Regions from separate parts of the Lysinibacillus sp. FSL K6-1151 genome, predicted to be linked through region 1. Evidence: riboswitches for the same ligand, from Rfam matches in the RefSeq annotation. Region 1 holds a riboswitch; each other region holds the start of a gene.
The links. A riboswitch is a leader RNA that binds a small molecule or an ion and turns the genes downstream of it on or off. The one in region 1 is predicted to bind thiamine pyrophosphate.

Region 1 (6,554 bases):
CATTCCCGCTATTTTTATGGAGTACTGAGCAACAGTTAACAGAATCAGTCGGTTCACTTGGTATTTTCACACCGAATGAACAGCGTGCAGTAGCCTTAGCGCAAGGAGACTGGAGTGTTTATTCGCAAGAAGATGAGTTTCTTTCTTCTATTACACAGGGCATGTTAATTGCACCAAAACAACCAGGTATTTATATGGTACGTTCAAATAATGAAGAAAAACAATTTATTGTGCAATTGCAAGCCCAGGAACGTGTTATTGAACAAGGAACAAGCTATACATTAGGCGACATTTCAGACAATGGGAAGGAAGAGGTATCGATGGCCTCCTTCGTACCTTGGTTAATTGTAATAGTTTTAATTTTGCTTGTTGCAGAGTGGGAGGTGCAACGACGTCGTGGATTTACGAATTGATACGCCATTAGTATTGTTGCTATTACTTCCATTGTTCTTGTATTTTGGATGGACTTATTTTCGAGAACGGCAGCGACTAAAAAAGAGTCATATTGTTGTGCTTGCTATTCGCATAGTAGCGATATGCTGTTTAGTTTTGGCACTTGCAGGGCCGTATTTATTATTACCGATAAAAGAAGAACAGATCGTGTATTTACTAGACCGATCTGCGTCTATGAATGGTACAGAAGATGAGATGGTTCAGTTTATACAGGAGAGCCTACAATCTAAAAAAGAACCCCAACTTGCAGGGATCTATTCTTTTTCTTCCACTTTACAAACAGAAGCCATTTTGTCTAAAGAATTAAAGGATGTACCGAAGCTTACAGAAATCAAAGCAACAGATCAAACGAATATTGAACAAAGTCTACAGCTTGCAACAGGCATTGTTGATCCTAAAAAAGCGACTCGCCTTGTATTATTAACAGATGGTAATGAGACAAAAGGAGATGCTTTAGAATTTGTCTCCAGATTGAAAGGTGCCAATATTAGTGTGGACGTTGTACCTTTTAGTCTACCAGTTGTCCATGATGTGTCGCTCAAAAGCTTTGTCTCTCCTCAGGTTGCTTATGTAGGAGAGCAGCAACAATTAGTAACAGAAATTCATGCAACAGCAGCAGGGCAAGGGGAGCTGTTATTATATGAAAATGATGAACTAATTCATCGCGAGGCAGTTGAGCTGACGGAAGGTACAAATGTGTTTACCTATAAACACGCAGCAACAGCTGAAGGACTTGTAAAATACGAAGCAGTTATTCAAGTTGGGCAGGATGCTATTTTTGAAAACAATAAATTAACAAGTGTCACAATGGTACAAAGTGAACCCCATTTACTCATCGTCAATGGCTATGAAACAGCTTCACCTATCGCGGCAGCACTTGGTAGTCAATCCATTGCCTATGATGTTGTCGATCCTAAAAGCCTACCAAATGAACTGTCCAGCTATTTACAATATAATGCGATCATTTTTGACAATGTGCCTGGTCATTTAGTTGGTGAGGCGAAAATGAGTGTGATTGAGCAAGCAGTCAAAAACTTTGGGGTTGGTTTCACGATGGTTGGTGGAGAAAATAGTTTTGGTTTAGGAGGCTATTTTAAAACGCCAATTGAAACGTTATTGCCTGTGGAGATGGAAATTAAGGGCAAGGAGCAATTACCTTCATTAGGGCTAGTCATAGTGCTGGATCGTTCTGGCAGTATGCATGGCTCAAAGCTGGAGCTAGCTAAGGAAGCAGCGGCACGTTCTGTTGAAATGCTACGAGATGAGGATACATTAGGCTTTATCGCCTTCGATGATCGTCCTTGGGAAATCATAGAAACCGCACCTCTTAAAAGTAAAGAAGAGGCAGTGGATACCATTCTATCAGTAACACCAGGAGGCGGGACAGAAATCTATAGTTCATTAGCTAAAGCCTATGAAAATCTCGCCGATTTAAAGCTTCAACGTAAACATATTATTCTTTTAACCGATGGGCAATCACAGTCTGGGAATTATGAGGATTTAATTGCTGAGGGAAAAGAAAATGGTATCACTTTATCAACAGTAGCGATTGGACAAGATGCTGATGCTAACTTACTCGAAGCACTTAGTGATATGGGTAGTGGACGGTTCTATGATGTCATTGATGAACAAACCATTCCTTCTATTTTATCTCGTGAAACAGCTATGATTTCTCGTACCTATATTGAGGATAATCCGTTTTATCCAGCAATTTATAATGCCGCAGGATGGAATTCGCTATTTGCCAATGGCGTCCCTCAAATGAATGCTTATATTGGAACGACAGCTAAGCAAGGGACAACCGTAATTGCAGAAAGTGAGAAGGAAGATCCTGTGTTAGCACAATGGCAATATGGACTCGGTAAAACATTTGCTTTTACATCCGATTCAACGGGTAAATGGACAGGAGATTGGGCAAGATGGCAGGACTGGGGAACATTTTGGCAGACGCTTATTTCACAAATGTTGCCAAGCTATAATGATGTTGCCTATGATGTGAGATTAGAAGCTGATGGCTCCTTTATGATTACAGACCCTACAAATGAAGCCGCATTTTTAGACATTGTAGCGGTTAATGAAGCAGGGGAGGAGTTAGAAACTCAGTTAGAAACCATTTCAGCCTCCCAAATTCGAGCTGTTGTACAGGCCGAACCTGGATTGATTTTCTTCCGTATAGCGGATGAGCAGCAGGCCATTTATCAGGCAGGCCTAAGTGTTCCTTATAGTGCTGAGTATGAACTGCTCCCTGTTAATGAAAAACTGGTTGAAGAGTTAACAAATCAAACAGGGGGAGCCGTTTTAAAAGAACCACAAGATGTGTTCCGTGACTTTACAACCAAAGGAGCGGATCGACAAAACATTGCTACATGGCTTCTTTTAGCAAGTATGCTTCTATTCTTTATGGATATTACCATAAGACGTTTTGGTTGGAGTTTCCTAACAAAAACGAATAAAAAAGAGCAGCCAATTGAGGAGAAACCTGTACAAGCAGAAGACACGAACGTAGCCCAGCTATTAAAGGGTATGAAAAAACGATCATAATAGAGTGAAGGCAGTGCAAAATCATTCCATTTTGCACTGCTTTTTTAAATGCTTTGAGGTTTTAAAAAATGGTGGTTTCCGCTAGGAAAGGGGTGCAAAGGTGATTGACACAGTGCAGCCTTCGAAAAGTGCTTCTCGGGGGAGAGAGACGCTCATAAAGAAACGAACCCCGCTCAAAGACTAGAAAAGAAATCTTCTCGCACATCTTAAAGGATTTCCAAAATCAAAAAGCACTCAGCACCACTCAATAAAGCGAAGAATTAAAGCTCTTTACTAGTACCGATTTTCGCAAAGTGCTAGCTACCATAACACCTAAGATGGCCCCGATGGTACTTGATGTTAAAAAGGCTGGCATGAAGAATAATGCGGCTACGGATGTCTCCATAAGCAATTTTGCATAGGGTACGGCAATAAGTGAAGCTAAAATACCAGTGCCAAAAACTTCGCCGAATCCTGCTAGCCATGATTTTCTACTGTATTTGTAGGCAAGGGCCGCACACAATGCTCCAATGACGCTACCAGGAATCGCTAAAAGAGAGCCTGTACCAGTAAAGATACGAATGATGGCTGTCACAAAGGCAACTAGAACTGTTGGCACGGGTCCTAGTATAATAGCTCCTATTACGTTAACAGCATGCTGAACGGGGTAGGCGCGTGCGATGCCTGTTGGTATGGATACAAAGGTAGATCCTGCTACAGCAATCGCTACTAATAAAGCCATGATTGTCATTTTACGAATTGACATAAGGTTCACTCCTCTTGAATAAAATCATGAGGGAAATTAAAAGGCCGCTTCCTTTAAACAATAGGAAGCGGCCTTGCATAGACAATGATAGTAGCAAGTAGCGCCACTTCCCTCCGCTAGTATGAACTAGATCAGGTTCAAAGGGTCCGTACATCATCATATACGTCTCAGCCTTTTAAAGGCTCCCCTAGTGGTAAATATCATTCAATTTTATTAACCAACATTACTGTAACATAATGTTAAAAATAGTCAATGATTTTTCTGACTATTTCGTATCAGGATGCATTAGATGAGGTGCTTTTTTCAATGTCCAGATGAGTGCAAGGAAGAAGCAGGCTAATAATATGATAGATCCGAAAATATATGGACTGTTCATATTCCAGTCAAATAGTAAACCTGCTAAGGCTGGTCCAATCATATTGCCAAGGCTCATGTAAGCATTATTCAAGCCCGCAGCAAACCCTTGTTCTTTCTCTGCAAGCTTTGAAATTAGTGTATTTACAGCAGGACGAATTAGTGTTGTTGCTGTAGAGAAAATAGTTGCTACAACTAATATAAGAGCGAAGCCAGATACAAACAATATTAAGAAAATAGCAACAGATGCAATAAATAAATTGACTAACACAACTTTCATTTCACCAAAGCGATTAAAAAGTGGTGTAATCACAAACATTTGTACAACTACCCCAAAAGCACCACCGACAACTAAAATAATCGCAATATCTACGGGTGTGTAATTAAACTTTTCTGTCACAAATAATGACAAGGTTGTTTGGAAGTTGGCAATTCCGAACGAGAACACGAGCATGATAATGAGCATAACGAAATAAGGCATATGTATGGAACGAGCCATTTGCTTCGCCAGATTTTCTTGCTTTTGCTTGTCATGTGAAGTGTTTGGTTTAGTAGATGGTAATAAAAAGTAAGATAAAACAGATGCAAGTATGGCAGCAACTCCTGCCGTGAAAAATGGAAAATGTAAACTAACCTTTGCTAAGAAACCACCTATTCCTGGCCCTATCATAAAGCCCAGTGACATAGCAGCACCTAACATACTCATACCTTTTCCACGTTCCTCGTAGGTAGTAACGTCAGCTACAAATGCCATAATAGGAGGTGCAACAAATGCGGAACCTAGACCGCCTAAAAAGCGTGCTAAAAATAGCATCCAGACGTCTGTGGCTAGGCCAAAACCGATTTGTGCAAGACCTGTCACAATAAGACCGAAAATAATTAAATTTTTCCGACCATACTGATCCGAAAGATTCCCAGCAATTGGAGAAAATACGAATTGAGCTAAGGCGAACGTTGCAATTAGCATACCTAGAACTTGTCCTGCTGCACCAAAAATTTTTAAATACTCTGGCATGACAGGAATAATAATTCCAATACTCCCCATTGCGATAAACATATTAAACATTAAAATATATAAAGCCGCCTTATTGGACTTCTGCTGGGTCATCGAATGAACCCCCTTTTTATAATCAAATATACTAAAGTCTATCATAAGATATCCTATCATCATATCGGTTGAAAGTCTGAAATGAAACATACCTGCTAGTGCAGCAATACCAATCCACGATGTAGAAAAGAATAAACAGACAATAGGTGAGGTGCTGCCAGAAGCAGGAAGATAATAGAAAAAGGTCTATTGACAAAATAAAAATTCATCGATAGACCTTTATATGCTTTAACGAATACTCATTTTAAATTCTAAAAACAATTCATTATATTTCCCTAAATAGTCTGGTCCTAAATTTTTGTAAACTTCTAATGTATCGCGTTGTTCTTCAGAAGGATAGTAGCGTTCATCAGAAACAACTTCTTCATCCATTAAGTCCATAGCAGCTATATTAGGCGTAGAGTAGCCTACATAATCGGCATTTTGTGCACCCGATTCAGCACTTAGCATGAAATTGATAAAGGCATGGGCACCGTCGATATTTTTCGATGTTTTAGGGATGACCATATTATCGAACCATAAATTCGAGCCTTCCTCAGGTACAGCAAAGTCTAGCTCCTCATTTTCATACATCATATCTGCTGCTTGCCCAGACCAAGTAAGGGCTACAGTGGCCTCATTGTTGATCATTAATGGTGTAATTTCATCTCCAATGATGGCTTTTACATTTGGTGCAAGTGTGATTAATTTATCAGTAGCCTTACGTAGTTCCTGATTATCTAGTGAATTCAAGGAATATCCGAGACTGTTTAAGCCCATTCCAATGACTTCACGAGCACCATCCACTAAAAAGACTTTTCGTTTTAAGGATGGATCCCATAAATCGTCCCAAGAAGAGAAATCTAAATCTCCCACAAGGCTTGGATTGTAGACAATGCCTACTGTTCCCCAGAAATAAGGGACCGAATATTTATTGTCATCATCGAATGGTAAATCTAAAAAGTAAGGATCGATATTTTTAAAATTAGGGATTTTTGTTTTATCTAAAGGAATCAATAAATTTTCTTCCTTCATTTTTTCTATCATATATTCAGATGGAACGGCAATATCATATGCTGTTCCACCTTGTTGAATTTTGGTCATCATCGCTTCATTGGAATCAAATGTCTCGTAGATGACATGAATGCCTGTTTCTTTTTCAAATTGTTTCAACAAGTCAGGATCAATATATTCTCCCCAGTTAAAGATTGTTAACGTGTCTTTTCCACTTTTACCGCCGCCTACACTTAAGGCGTCAGCCGCATAGAATAAAAGGGCTGAAACAACAAGGATGGCGATGGTAGCTTGAATTAATGACTTCATCGTTGTCCCTCCATTCTTTTACTCGTACGACTTGTAATGAAATAATAACCA
Region 2 (6,554 bases), 1.6 Mb from region 1:
GTGACAGTACTATACTTATTTGTCTTTTCCCTATAAAATCTAACACGAAGGGAGAGGAAAACATGCCTCGGTTTATCTTGATGACAATTTCTTATCTTGTCTCACTCATCCTAACCTTTTCATCCTTTTTCGTGAATATCAACGGTCAATCTATGCTAGAAATCGCTAATCGCTTTTCTGTAGTATTTGCACCAGTTAGTGTAAGTCATGTAATTTGGATTCTTATTTATTTTTTACTCGGTTATTGGTTAGTTATGAATATCAAAAAGACAACTATGAAACAGTCTGCGCTTTTTAGCTGCATAAATATATTGCAAGCATTGATGATATACGTATGGCATCATGAGTTATTTATTGTTTCACTTGGCATTACATTACTCTTAGTCTTGTATTTATTTATGTTGTATAATACGTACCCTCTTCATGACAAAGCAATGTCGGGTCGTATTCCTTTCTCCATTTATTTTGCATGGATGACATTTATTTTTATTACGAATATCAGTTTTACGTTAACGGCTTATGGTTGGAACGGCTTTGGTCTTAGTACGCCTCTTTGGGCAGTAATTTTGCTGACATTAGGTGGAGCACTTGCGCTACATATCCGTTTCCATCACTTTGATATTTTGTTTCCTAGTGTTTTTATTTGGGCTTATATAGGAATCGCCTTACATAATGGTTTTGATGAGCTACTTGTCACTACCGCCGCCTTCTTTTTATGTGGTGTTCTCTTTGTTGGTATTTTATTTATTAAAAAAAATCCTGCCTACCAAAAATAAATTGGTAAGCAGGATTTTTCATTTCATTGCATTCTATTCTTCGTCTAATGATGTTAGGATAATCGGTTTATCTTTTGTTACAATGACTGAATGTTCAATTTGAGCTACAAGTGATTTATCAGGTGTAATGAATGTCCAACCATCACCAGCTTCTACAATATGCTCTGCCTTCGCTGAGATAAACGGCTCAACCGCAAGCACCATACCTTCTTTCATAATTGTAGAATCCCATGCATCATAGTAATTTAAAATGTGATTCGGCTCATCATGTAAAGATTGACCTAAGCCATGACCAGTTAAATTCATAATAACAGTTAAGCCATTAGCATTCGCCTCACGTTCAACTGCCTTACCAATTTGATTTAATTTAGACCCAGCCTTTACCTTTGTCATTGCTCGATCAAAGGCGCTTTTGGCAACGCGACATAGCTTTTCTTTGTCCTCATAGCCATCACCAACCACAAATGAAATACCAGTGTCAGCAAAGTAGCCATTTAATGAACCAGAAACATCGATATTTACAATATCCCCCTCTTGAATAACACGTTTTCCGGGGATACCATGCGCCACTTCTTCATTGACACTAATACATGTATACCCTGGGAAATCATATTCTCCCTTTGGACCAGATATCGCGCCAGCCTCTGCAAACATACGGCCAGCAATTTCATCTAGCTCCAATGTTGTAACACCTGGTTTTGTGGCAGCTTTCATCGCTTCACGAATTTCAGCACAAATGCGTCCTATTTTTTTAAAAGCTTCAATCTCTTCTTGCGTTTTTACAATCATGTATAACGTCCCTTTCATCTAATATCTATACTTTAATATAACATAACTTGTTATGCGTATAACGATAAACGCTTTAAATATTGTATGCTTCCTTACTTTGCGAAGTGCGCAAAGAGTTATTTGCGACAAAAAAGCCCCTTCACAAATGTGAGGGGCATGTTTTATGCTTTTCTTTGCATTAATTGTGGAGCAGCTGTGAATAAAAGAACGCCTACAATTGCCGTTAAAATAGTTGCTGGTAGCATATATGTACCATTATAGATGATGGAATAGATCCATGCATTTTGATCGCCAGCATATTCTGCAAAAAATACAGCGCCAGCCATCGTGTGGGCTGCATATCGTAAAAAGCCCGCAAGTACCGTACCTAATATAATGTAAAGTGCCATTTTTGTTTTGTTGGCATTTTTGGCAGCCGCCAACACGGGTCCACGCACAACCGCCGCTAATCCTACAACTGTGAAAGCAACACCATAATCAAGGAATCCTTGTAGCCAGTGCACAATCGTAGCACCAAACATGGTTTGCATTACACCCACGAGTAATCCAGTTGTTAGCCCAGCTACTAAGCCCCAGCGAAATGCTATTAACATAATAGGTACCATGACTAGACTAACAGAGCCACCTTGTGCCCATACTTTAAAGGAAACCTGATCAAGCACAAGACCGATTGCTGCAAATATCGCAATCTCCACAAGCATTAATAGTCTTTTTTTGTCCATATATATTCTCTCCTTTGTTCCGATGTAGGATACAAGAGCAGGAATAGAAATGCGCTGATATGTCTCTTTCTGACACCTTTTTATTCCCTCAAGAATGAAAAAACGATGCCAGGACAGAGCCTCACATCGTACTAGTGTCGGTTTCTATCCACATCCCTACGCAAGCGTTAACTTACAGGTTCAAAGAGTCAAGGCATTACGTGCCCAGTCTCAGCTGACATCATCAGCTCCCCTTGTGGTCGTTACATCTGAATTTATTCGAACATTCTCATTGTACGCAAAGGATAGAAGGATTACAACCTCTTCCATATATTATTTTTTTGAAACTTTGCTGTTTTTCATGCGTAAATATTACAAAAGGAGGTACAACTATGGAGAACCAAAAAATTTTATCTGCCTTTAGTTATTTAAGTATTTTCTTCGCCCCTTTTATCGTCCCATTAATTGTGTACATTATTACGAAAGATAGTGACGTAAAAAGACATTCAATTCGTGCACTTATCTCTCATTTAATTCCTTTTGTTTTCGGCATTCTGTTCTTTATTGTCTTTGTTTTTTCTACATTTAATTTGGATCCAACGTCAGGCAATAATACGATGTTGATTATTTGGTTCGTTTCGTTTGCCATTTATGCCATCGTCTCACTAGGAATTGTAATATGGAATATTATTCAAGCTGTTCGTGTTATTCGTTAATGTTTCATTTTTAAGCGAAACAGGTAGTAGTAATTGTAAAAGGAGCTGTTTTTGAATGAAAGTATCAAATGTTGTGAAAACCGCCGTAAAATTAGCACCTATTGTTATTCCTATCGTGAAAAAAGTAATGGCTGCAAAAAAAGGGACAACACCTACAGCCATTCCTCGAAAAAAATAAACAGCAGGCGTATTCCCTTGTTTTGGAAATACGCCTTTTATTTATTTCACTTCAAAGTGGGTTTGACTATGTCCATTCAATGTTTTTTCTACATGTAAGACCGCTGGCATCGCTGATTTTAATTCAGGCACATGAGAAATCACGCCAATCATACGACCAGAATCCTGTAAAGCAATTAATGTATCAATTGCTTTATTCAAAGATTCCTCATCAAGCGAGCCAAAGCCCTCATCAATAAACATGGTTTCAATATGAATATTCCCTTGGAAGCTTTGAATGACATCTGCCATTCCTAAAGCAAGACTTAAGGAAGCATTAAATTTTTCGCCACCGGATAATGTTTTCACATCACGTAATTGATCCGTATAGGCATCATATACATCAAGCCCAAGCCCACTTTGCTTCGCATGCTTTTCTAGTCTATCAGAACGTCTAAGCTCAAATTGACCATTTGATAAGTGATAAAGACGAATATTAGCGGCATCGGTAATTTGGTCTAAGTAATTAATTTGAATGTATCGCTCAAAGGACAGCTTTTTCGAATTTTGTCCGTTTAATAATCCATAGAGTTCCTTTACTCGACCAGCTTCTTGTTCAAGTAACTGAAGCTCTCTCGCTGTTTCTTCTACTTTTTTTATAAAGCCCTGGCATGCTTGTGCAAAACCATTCATCTGTTGCAAACGTTTAAATGCTTCCTCATACGCTGTACGAAGTTGTTCTACTTTTGCTTCCATCATCACTAAATCTTGCTTCTCTTTCCCTTGAAGATACATAGCCCCTTCAGTTATTTGGATTTTCAGGGTATGTACCTGTAAAGCATAGTCACTGCATACTTTGCGAAGTGCCTCCAATTGGCTCGCACTCCGTTTGGCAGCTGCGTATTCCTCATAGCTGTCAAAGCCGATTTCCTGCATGCTTGCTGAAAATTGCTGCCGCTTTTCATTCATTTTGAGCTGTAATTCCTCAAAAGATTGTTTGGCGATTTCTACAGTTAGTTTTGCATTACTTGTCGCTTCTTTTACGACATGCAAATTTTCTTGACTCTCTTGCCATGTTTTTTGCAAATCCATTTTCTGTTTACTAACATCCGTAAGTTGTTGCTTTAATTGCTGTAATGTTGGTAAATTGGCTGGCATCTGCTTGAGCTGTTCTTCTACAACCGCTTGTAATCTTGTCCATTCTTTCATGTGCTCAGCTAAATATTGCTCTAATTCCATCTGTTTATTTCTAAGCTGCTCTATTCTATCACGTTGATGCTTTAGCTTTAATCGCATATCTGCTAGTTGATGATGGACAACTTTTAAGCTCGCAATCTCTTGCTCCGTCTTGTGTAAAGTAGCGATGAGCTGTGCTTGGTCTTCTTGTTTAATATGCTGTGCTTCTAGCTGCTGATATGTATCTTGAAGAAGCTGTTGCGTAGATGACAAAAGTGCTGCCTTCTTTAGATACATACGCTCGTCTGAAGAAGCCTTCACTCTTAACGTTTCCACTTGAGCAAGTTCAATAACTTCCAGTTGCTCTTTATGTGTTTTCTCGTGAGTCATACTGCCACAAACAGGGCAAGGCTCCCCTTCCTTTAGCTGTTCCGCTAAAATACTAGCCTGACTTGTCAGCCACCGTTGCTGCAATAATAGAAGGGCCTTTTTACTTTCTTGATAGTGAATGTCTGAGGCAGCTACGTCCTGCTGTGCTAACTCTACGGCACTTTTATATTTCTCAGCTTGTTTGACTAAAGCTACCTGTTCACGTAGTTTCGGTAACTGTTCTAAGTAGCTTTCATATGGCTCAACCTGTTTTTCATAGCCTTCCATCGTTTGAGAAAATTGCTGCAATTGCTCTTGTTCTTTTTCCAATAACGTCAGGTTATCAGCCACCGCCATTTTTGCTGTTTCAACATACTGCTCAGCTATTTGCAGCTGCTGCACGTTGTTTTCATAGGCCTCGAATTTAGGCAATGACGCTAATAATTGCAATTCCTGCTGCAAAATTTGTTGACGCTCAGGCTCTTTCGCCTCTTCTACCCTATATTTTTCTTGGGCTCGCTGCAGTTGCTCTTCTGTTTGCTGATGCTTAACTTGTGCTTGCTGAAAAGCTTGTTCCTTTACATTAAGTTCAGCACGTAAATCAATGCATTGTTGTTCAAGTAGCACAAGTCGCTCTGCTTGTTCTGCTAAAACAATCTCCTGCTCCTTCGCGCTATATGCGTCCTGCTCTTGTAACAGCATTTGTAGTCGCTGCTGTCGATTCGCTTGCTCATCAAATTGCTCATTCAGTGTTTTAGCTAATCGATAATATTCTTGTTCTTTTTGATGAAGGCTATAAGCTTCTTCATATTGTAGCTGTTCATCCTCAATACATTTTGTATAGTAAATAATCTCCTCATCAAGTGCCTGCTTTAGTTGATGTAAATTTTCCGTTTTGTCAGCAATTAATGTGAATAACGCTGATGAACGTTGTGGTAAGACACCGTCAATTTGACCAAGTAAATGTTCTTTTAATTGTTTGGCACGTTGTAGATCACTCTCTGCCTCTTTTCGTTTAGCATCAAGCTTTTTCGTCATGACACCAAAGCGGTCTGTTTTAAAGATTTTCCGCAAAATAACTTCTTTGTTTGTAGAATCTGAGGTTAATAGCTTGCGAAATTCACCTTGAGGTAGCATCACAATTTGGCTAAATTGATCTTTTGTGAGACCTATTATTTCCTGCAATTTTTTATCGACTTCAAGCGTTTGCTGCTTCTCTACAATGCTATAATCAAGCTTTCCCTCTTTTACTTCAGCTAACTCTATTTTCTTCCCAGTAATCGTTTTATTTTTTTCTTTAATATGACCGGGCTGTCGTATTATTTGATAGACCCTTCCATGCATTTCAAACATGAGCTCTACAGCTGTATAAATATCATCATGAGCAAAGCCACTTCGCAGTAAAGCCGTATCCTGACGATCCTCACCACTGCCTGATCCGTAAAGGGCATAACAAATGGCATCAAAAATGGTTGTTTTTCCAGCACCGGTTTTACCAGAAATAGCAAACAATCGATGTTCCCCTAGTTCTTGAAAATCAATTACTTCAGTGTCTTTATAGGGACCAAATGCAGTAATCGTTAACTTTAATGGCTTCATTTTACTGTCTCTCGCTCCTCATCTAATAATTCCTGTAACATCTCTGTGAAAAGGCGTTCCGTATCTTCATCTGGCTGAATACCGATAATATCGGTAAAGAAAGAACGGAATAAATCAATATCCTCTAGTTTTTCCGTTTCTACAACTTGTAGCTCACGCGACACCTCTTGTCGTAATACCTTACGTTCCACATGCATAGCGTGCGGAAACACACTGCGAATGCGTTCCATCGGCGAAGACACCGAAGTTGTATCCGTCAATCTGACAAATAC
Region 3 (6,554 bases), 2.1 Mb from region 1:
TGACTACCAAAATATACAGAGGCATAAAAATATTATTGATAATGCGGCCAATCCAATCACGGAATAACACATCTGACCAAGTAAGCTTATCATGCTTTAATGAAATAACACGTAAGCCAAAAACCATTTTTCCAAGTGTTTGCCCAAAGAACTTTGTCATCAGTACAAAATAGCTATAATAGAGGATCGCTGTGATGATTGAAATCGGTGCATACCAAACAGATTCTGATAAGGACCAATCCATTAGATAAAAGATAGGATTGATAAGTATTCCAACTACAGCAGAAATAATGAATCCATCTAATAAAAATGCCCAAAACCGAATCCAAAAACCAGCCGTTTTTAAAGCATAGTTTTTATGCTTTACTGACTCATCTGGAGCGTTCATAAGAAAGCCATTTTCCATAGAGGGTGAACCTTGCATAACAAATTCATTGTTTGTCATTGTACTCCCTCCTTAGTATTCCCCGTATAAATACATCATTTTCGGTGCACTGTAGTCGGTCATAATTTTCATTAGCATTTTTTCTTCTGCAGATGGACCAAACATGGAGCCAATTTTCATCCCAACGTATGATTGCCAGCCTCCCATATCGTACGCATACTCAAATAAAGCAGCATCTTCCAGTCCATAATCTGCACGTAGAGCAGCGATGGCTGCTTCTTCATCACCAATTTCATCGATTAAACCTGCTTCAAGCGCTTTTGTGCCACCAAGAATACGACCATCTGCAACCTTCTTCACTTCTGCTTCAGACATATTACGTCCCTGCTCTACAATGTCTACAAATTCTTCATACGTTTCATTAATCATATCCTGCATCATTGCACGTTCTTCTGGTGTCACTTCACGCATTGGGCTTAGCATATCCTTATGCTCCCCTGATTTAAACGTTTCAAATTTAACACCTACTTTTTCAGCCAATGCTTGGTAGTTAATGGATTGCATAATGACGCCAATTGAGCCTGTTATTGTATCACGATGGGCAAAGATTTTATCTGCAGGTGCTGAAATATAATAACCACCTGATGCTGCCATCGAATCCATCGATACATAAATTGGAATTTGTCGTTCTTCTTTAATTTTTAGCAGCTTTTTATAGATTTCTGCTGATTCTTTCACACCACCACCTGGTGAATTGACGCTTAAAACAACGCCCTGTATCGAATCATCATACAAAATATTATCCAATTGCTCTAAGAAAAATGTATGATCATAGGCAACTGGTTGCCATAATGTACTTGAGCCGATATCTTGAATCGCTCCATCTACCTTTAAATAAGCAATTCGCTTATCAAAATTGTCCCCTTCAATGACATTTTCATATACATCTAAATTATTCCCAGCCATCAAACTATCAAAATTACCTAGGAAATCTGCTTTAAATAGGGCAAAAATGGTGTTAATTCCTAATGAAAATAGTAAAAGAACACCTGCGACTACTAAAGCAACCCACCTTTTTACATTCATGTCTTTCCGCCTCCTCAACACGTAATACGAATGACTTGCTTATTTGTTTCATTTTTTTGCAATAATATGCAAAAAGCTTGTTGCTATTTATTTCCTCATATTACCTTACCTAAAAAAATAAAAAAAATCAAAGTCCATACCTTTGCATGAACTTTGATTTTCGACATTATTTCCTAGGAAATGATGATGAATGGCATTGCTTTGTTTCTTGTTGTCGTAATTCAACTCGTCGAATTTTTCCAGAGGATGTTTTGGGTAGCTCTTCGACAAATTCAATAGCACGTGGATATTTATATGGGGCAGTCAATGATTTCACATGACTTTGAAGTGTTTGAATAAGTGTTTCATCACCAATTTCACCATTACGAAGAACAATAAATGCCTTTACAATATTTCCTCGAACTTTATCTGGACTGGCAATGACAGCAGCTTCTTTCACAGTTGGATGCTTCATCAAAGCATCCTCTACTTCAAAGGGACCAATTGTATAACCCGAGGAGATAATGACATCATCTCCTCGACCCTCAAACCAAAAGTAGCCATCTTCATCTTTGTAGGCACGATCTCCTGTTATATACCAATCACCACGGAATTGTAAATTTGTACGTTCAGGATCATTTAAATATTTTTTAAAGAGAGCTGGTGTTTCACGATGAACAGCAATATCACCCACCTCTCCCACTGCAACAGGATTGCCGAAATCGTTAATAATATTAACGGTGTTGCCAGGAGTAGGTTTTCCCATTGAGCCAACTCGCGCCTCCATCCCTACCATTGTACCAACAAGTAATGTATTTTCCGTTTGACCATAGCCATCTCGCACTTGTAAATGGAATGTTTCTGAAAATACGTTGATAACCTCACTATTTAACGGTTCACCTGCTGATACAGCTTGGCGAATTGCATGTAAATCATATGCGTGTAAATTTTCAAGTGATGCCATAAAACGATATTCAGTTGGTGTACAGCATAATACATTGATTTTGAATTTTTCAAGCATTGCCAAATAGGAAGCAGCATCAAATTTACCTTTGTAAACAAATGCAGTAGCACCACTGCCTAATGTAGCGAGAAAGGGACTCCATATCCATTTTTGCCATCCAGGTGCTGCTGTTGCCCAAACAATATCATTTTCTTGTACACCTAACCAATGTGGTGCTGTTGTTCGTAAATGAGCATAGCCCCAGCTGTGTGTATGTACCGCTGCCTTCGGGTTACCTGTTGTGCCGCTTGTATAGGCTAAAAATGCATTATCAGTACTTTTTGTCGGGGTCGGATTTATGTAAGTTGTAGGTTGATGGTGCATTTTTTCTAGTAAAGGCTGCCAAGGCTCATGTGCTTTCCCTATGACAAATTGCTGTATGCCCTGTAAATTTCCAACTTCATCAAATTGTTCAATATAGGGCTCATAGGCAACAACCCCTTTAGCATTGGCGTGATGAATGCGATACTCAATATCTTTTGTTCTTAACATTTCTGAGCTTGGAATGATGGTTAAACCTGCTTTTAATGCTGCAATATAAACAATATATGCTTCCACTGAGCGTGGTACCATCACTAAAATCACATCACCCTTCGTTAAACCTTGTAAGGTGAAAACATGTGCTGCTTGATTCGCTTTTTCCATCAAATGTGCATATGTAATAAATTGTACAGCTTGATTTTCTTCATAAATAATTAAAGCATTTTTCGTTGCATCCTGAGCATATTTTTCAATTTCCTCTGTTATGTTATACCATTCTGGTGCAACTAAATCTTGTCTTTTCATGGCAGATGCCCCCTTTTGCTATGACACATTATAAAACTCCTTTTTCAGTATTTTCAATGGTTTGCGCTTAATTTAGGTAAAGTCATGACAACTATCATACCTAGCTATATGGCATCAGTCACGTTTTGTCGATAGGGAAACTAGCTATTGAACACAAATGAAAAGTATGGTACATTTTGGTCAACTAAAAGCAAAATTGCAGGGGGACTCGAAAGAGTTGAGAAGGTAAAACCTGACCCTTTGAACCTGTTAGTTAATACTGACGTAGGGAGCAACAGACATCGATTTTTTCAGATGAAAGGCTCTTTTTCGTGTATTTTCACATAAAAAGAGCCTTTTTGCATGCTTACGTCCATCCACAAAGGAGGACTAAAATTAAAATGATATTTCAAACAATTCGTCAACAGCAACCACTTATTCATTGCATCACAAACTATGTGGTGGCAAATTTCCAAGCAAATGGTTTATTAGCATTAGGTGCTTCGCCCGTTATGGCTGACGATAGCCAAGAGGTTGAGGAAATGGTAGCAATGGCACAAGCATTATTAATTAATATCGGGACACTCAATACTCGCACCAAAAACGCCATGCTGTTAGCAGGAAAAAAAGCTAATGCACTTGGCATTCCAGTTATATTAGATCCAGTTGGGGCAGGGGCTACAACTTATCGCAAGGAAACCGTTCAATACTTACTTGAAAACATAGAATTTGCCGTAATTCGCTGTAATATCGGTGAGCTTGCGGCTATAGCCAATGTAGATTGGCAACAGAAAGGTGTAGATAGTGGTCATGGCTCCATGTCACTGGAGACGGAAGCATTACTAGTGGCACAACGATATAATTGTATCGTTATTGTAACAGGTGAACGTGATCTTATAACAAATGGCGAGCATAGCCAGTGGATAGCTGGTGGCCACCCACAAATGACAGAGGTCACTGGTACTGGCTGTTTACTTAGTGCGCTTTGTGGTGCTGCCTATGTCGCAGGTAACAAGCCATACAACCAATTAACAGAAACACTCACTTACTATAAAAAGGCAGCGGTACTAGCTTCTGCATTCACTGCAGATATCGGTGATTTTCAAATAGCTTTGCTTAATGCTATACATCGTTTATCAAAGGATGGTGAAGCATCATGCATATTGTAACGACGATTGCTGGATCAGATAGTGGTGGCGGTGCTGGTATACAGGCTGATTTAAAAACATTTCAGGAATTAGAGGTGTTCGGCACTTCCGTTATTACAGCTTTAACTGCACAAAATACAACAGGCGTGACAGGTGTTTTCCCAATTGACATTTCGTTTGTGGAAAAACAATTTCAAGCGTTAGTCGAAGATTTTCCGATTGCTGCAATGAAAACAGGCATGCTTTATTCCTCTGGTATTATCCAAGCCATCGCACGCATGATCGGTGAATTAAATATACCACTAATTGTGGATCCCGTAATGATTGCAAAAGGTGGAGAAAGCTTATTACAGCAAGAAGCTATTGAGGCGTTACGCTCATCTTTACTACCACTAGCTACGATTGTTACGCCAAATATACCCGAAGCAGAGGCTCTCACGGGGAGAACCATTCGCCATTTTGAGGATATGAAACAAGTGGCTCAAAGCTTTTTACAGCTAGGTGTACAATGCGTCATTCTAAAGGGTGGGCATTTAGCAGAACCACTTTATGCCATTGATTATGTATTTTTCAAAAATGGACAATCTTTTTCGATGCAGTCTCCACGAATCCAAACAAAAAATACACATGGTACTGGCTGTACATTTTCAGCAGCACTCACTGCTTTTCTTGGACGGGGTTTAGCGATGAAAGAGGCTATTATCGAAGCTAAAAAATTTATTCAATTAGCGATTATGCATGATTTATCCATAGGCAACGGGCATGGACCTACAAATCATTTCGCTTATCAACAGCATAAGGAAACCTGTGAGGTAATCATTCATGAAACGTGAGGATTTACAGCTTTATTTTATTATGGGAACAGGCAATGTTTTTCAACAAAATCCCATCCATCTCCTCGAAAAGGCATTGCAAGCTGGCATTACGATGTTTCAATTTCGCGAGAAAGGATCTCTTGCCTTAACTGGATTAGCCTATGAACAATTTGCACGCCAATGTCAAAAACTTTGTCAGCAGTATAATGTACCGTTTATCGTTAACGATGATGTAGAGCTTGCTTTGCGACTTGGTGCTGATGGCGTTCATATTGGACAAGATGACTTAGATGTTGAAATGGCACGTAAAAAAATCGGGAACATGATACTTGGTGTTTCTGTACATTCACAGGAGGAATTACAAACAGCTATAGACCATCATGCTGATTATGTAGGAATTGGTCCAATCTTTGCAACAACATCTAAAAGTGATGCACAACCACCATGTGGTACAAATTTTTTACAGCAAGCTCGTCATCTTTATCCTGAATTACCGATTGTAGCGATTGGTGGGATTACTTGTACAAATGCACATTCTGTTTTTCAAGCAGGTGCTGATGGTGTTGCCGTTATTTCTGCTATCTGTGAAAGTGAAGATATTGCACACACCGTATCTACATTTACGTCATTATCTCGCATAAAAAAATGATCTATAAACAAACTAAAACCAGTGCCTTTTACGGTCACTGGTTTTAAGTTTATAAATGCTTAGTCAGCATTTATTGGTTGTTTGGCATACCTTTTAATTGAGATTCTGCCATTTGTACAAGACGTTTAGTGATTTCACCACCAACGGAACCGTTAGCACGAGCTGAAGCTTCAGCTCCTAATTGAACACCAAATTCTTGTGCAATTTCGTATTTCATTTGATCTAGTGCTTGTTGTACACCAGGTACTGCAAGCTTGTTTGAACTGCTGTTGTTGTTTGAAGTCATGTGTCTCACCTCCTTGTGAATATAGAATGTGCGATATTCGATTTTTAATACGAAAATTTTAAAGGTAAATTGTACCTCTAATGGCATCTAGCCATTAATATAAAAAAGCCGTCTCAAAATGGACTTTGAGACGGCTTTGAAACCTTATAATAGTTCTGCAAACTTATCTTGTTGTTGCTCTTCTTTCTTAGGGAAAATATAGACCTCTCGATTTTTTACTGCTCGCTCGATTAGCTCATCAAAATCAGAGAAGCTTTCATAATGCTCGACCTTTTCAAGCTTCGGCTTTGTTTTTGGACTTGTAGGTGTAAAAATCGTACAGCAATCTTCAAATGGCTGAATAGATGTTTCGTATGTGCCGATGTTTTCTGCAATATCAATGATTTCAAGTTTATCTGATGAAATTAACGGACGCAAAATAGGTGTATTCGTTACAGC

Region 2: another riboswitch for thiamine pyrophosphate. It lies ahead of thiT (energy-coupled thiamine transporter ThiT); the one in region 1 lies ahead of thiW (energy coupling factor transporter S component ThiW).
Region 3: another riboswitch for thiamine pyrophosphate. It lies ahead of thiM (hydroxyethylthiazole kinase); the one in region 1 lies ahead of thiW (energy coupling factor transporter S component ThiW).

Annotation. Positions count from the first base shown of each region.
Region 1 is NZ_CP152040.1:867,170-873,723, forward strand. It holds gene MHI04_RS03980 (BatA and WFA domain-containing protein) at 1-413, shown strand, start outside; gene MHI04_RS03985 (VWA domain-containing protein) at 397-2,994, shown strand; gene thiW (energy coupling factor transporter S component ThiW) at 3,239-3,739, opposite strand; TPP riboswitch at 3,831-3,938, opposite strand; gene MHI04_RS03995 (tetracycline resistance MFS efflux pump) at 4,005-5,201, opposite strand; gene MHI04_RS04000 (ABC transporter substrate-binding protein) at 5,430-6,503, opposite strand; gene MHI04_RS04005 (ABC transporter permease) at 6,500-6,554, opposite strand, start outside.
Region 2 is NZ_CP152040.1:3,952,758-3,959,311, forward strand. It holds gene MHI04_RS19160 (hypothetical protein) at 63-776, shown strand; gene map (type I methionyl aminopeptidase) at 810-1,565, opposite strand; gene thiT (energy-coupled thiamine transporter ThiT) at 1,727-2,287, opposite strand; TPP riboswitch at 2,424-2,531, opposite strand; gene MHI04_RS19175 (DUF4870 domain-containing protein) at 2,659-2,982, shown strand; gene MHI04_RS19180 (hypothetical protein) at 3,038-3,160, shown strand; gene MHI04_RS19185 (SMC family ATPase) at 3,202-6,282, opposite strand; gene MHI04_RS19190 (exonuclease SbcCD subunit D) at 6,279-6,554, opposite strand, start outside.
Region 3 is NZ_CP152040.1:3,453,812-3,460,365, forward strand. It holds gene MHI04_RS16550 (RDD family protein) at 1-445, opposite strand, end outside; gene sppA (signal peptide peptidase SppA) at 458-1,471, opposite strand; gene MHI04_RS16560 (acyl--CoA ligase) at 1,638-3,239, opposite strand; TPP riboswitch at 3,430-3,527, shown strand; gene thiM (hydroxyethylthiazole kinase) at 3,620-4,387, shown strand; gene thiD (bifunctional hydroxymethylpyrimidine kinase/phosphomethylpyrimidine kinase) at 4,375-5,199, shown strand; gene thiE (thiamine phosphate synthase) at 5,189-5,830, shown strand; gene MHI04_RS16580 (alpha/beta-type small acid-soluble spore protein) at 5,901-6,116, opposite strand; gene thiI (tRNA uracil 4-sulfurtransferase ThiI) at 6,261-6,554, opposite strand, start outside.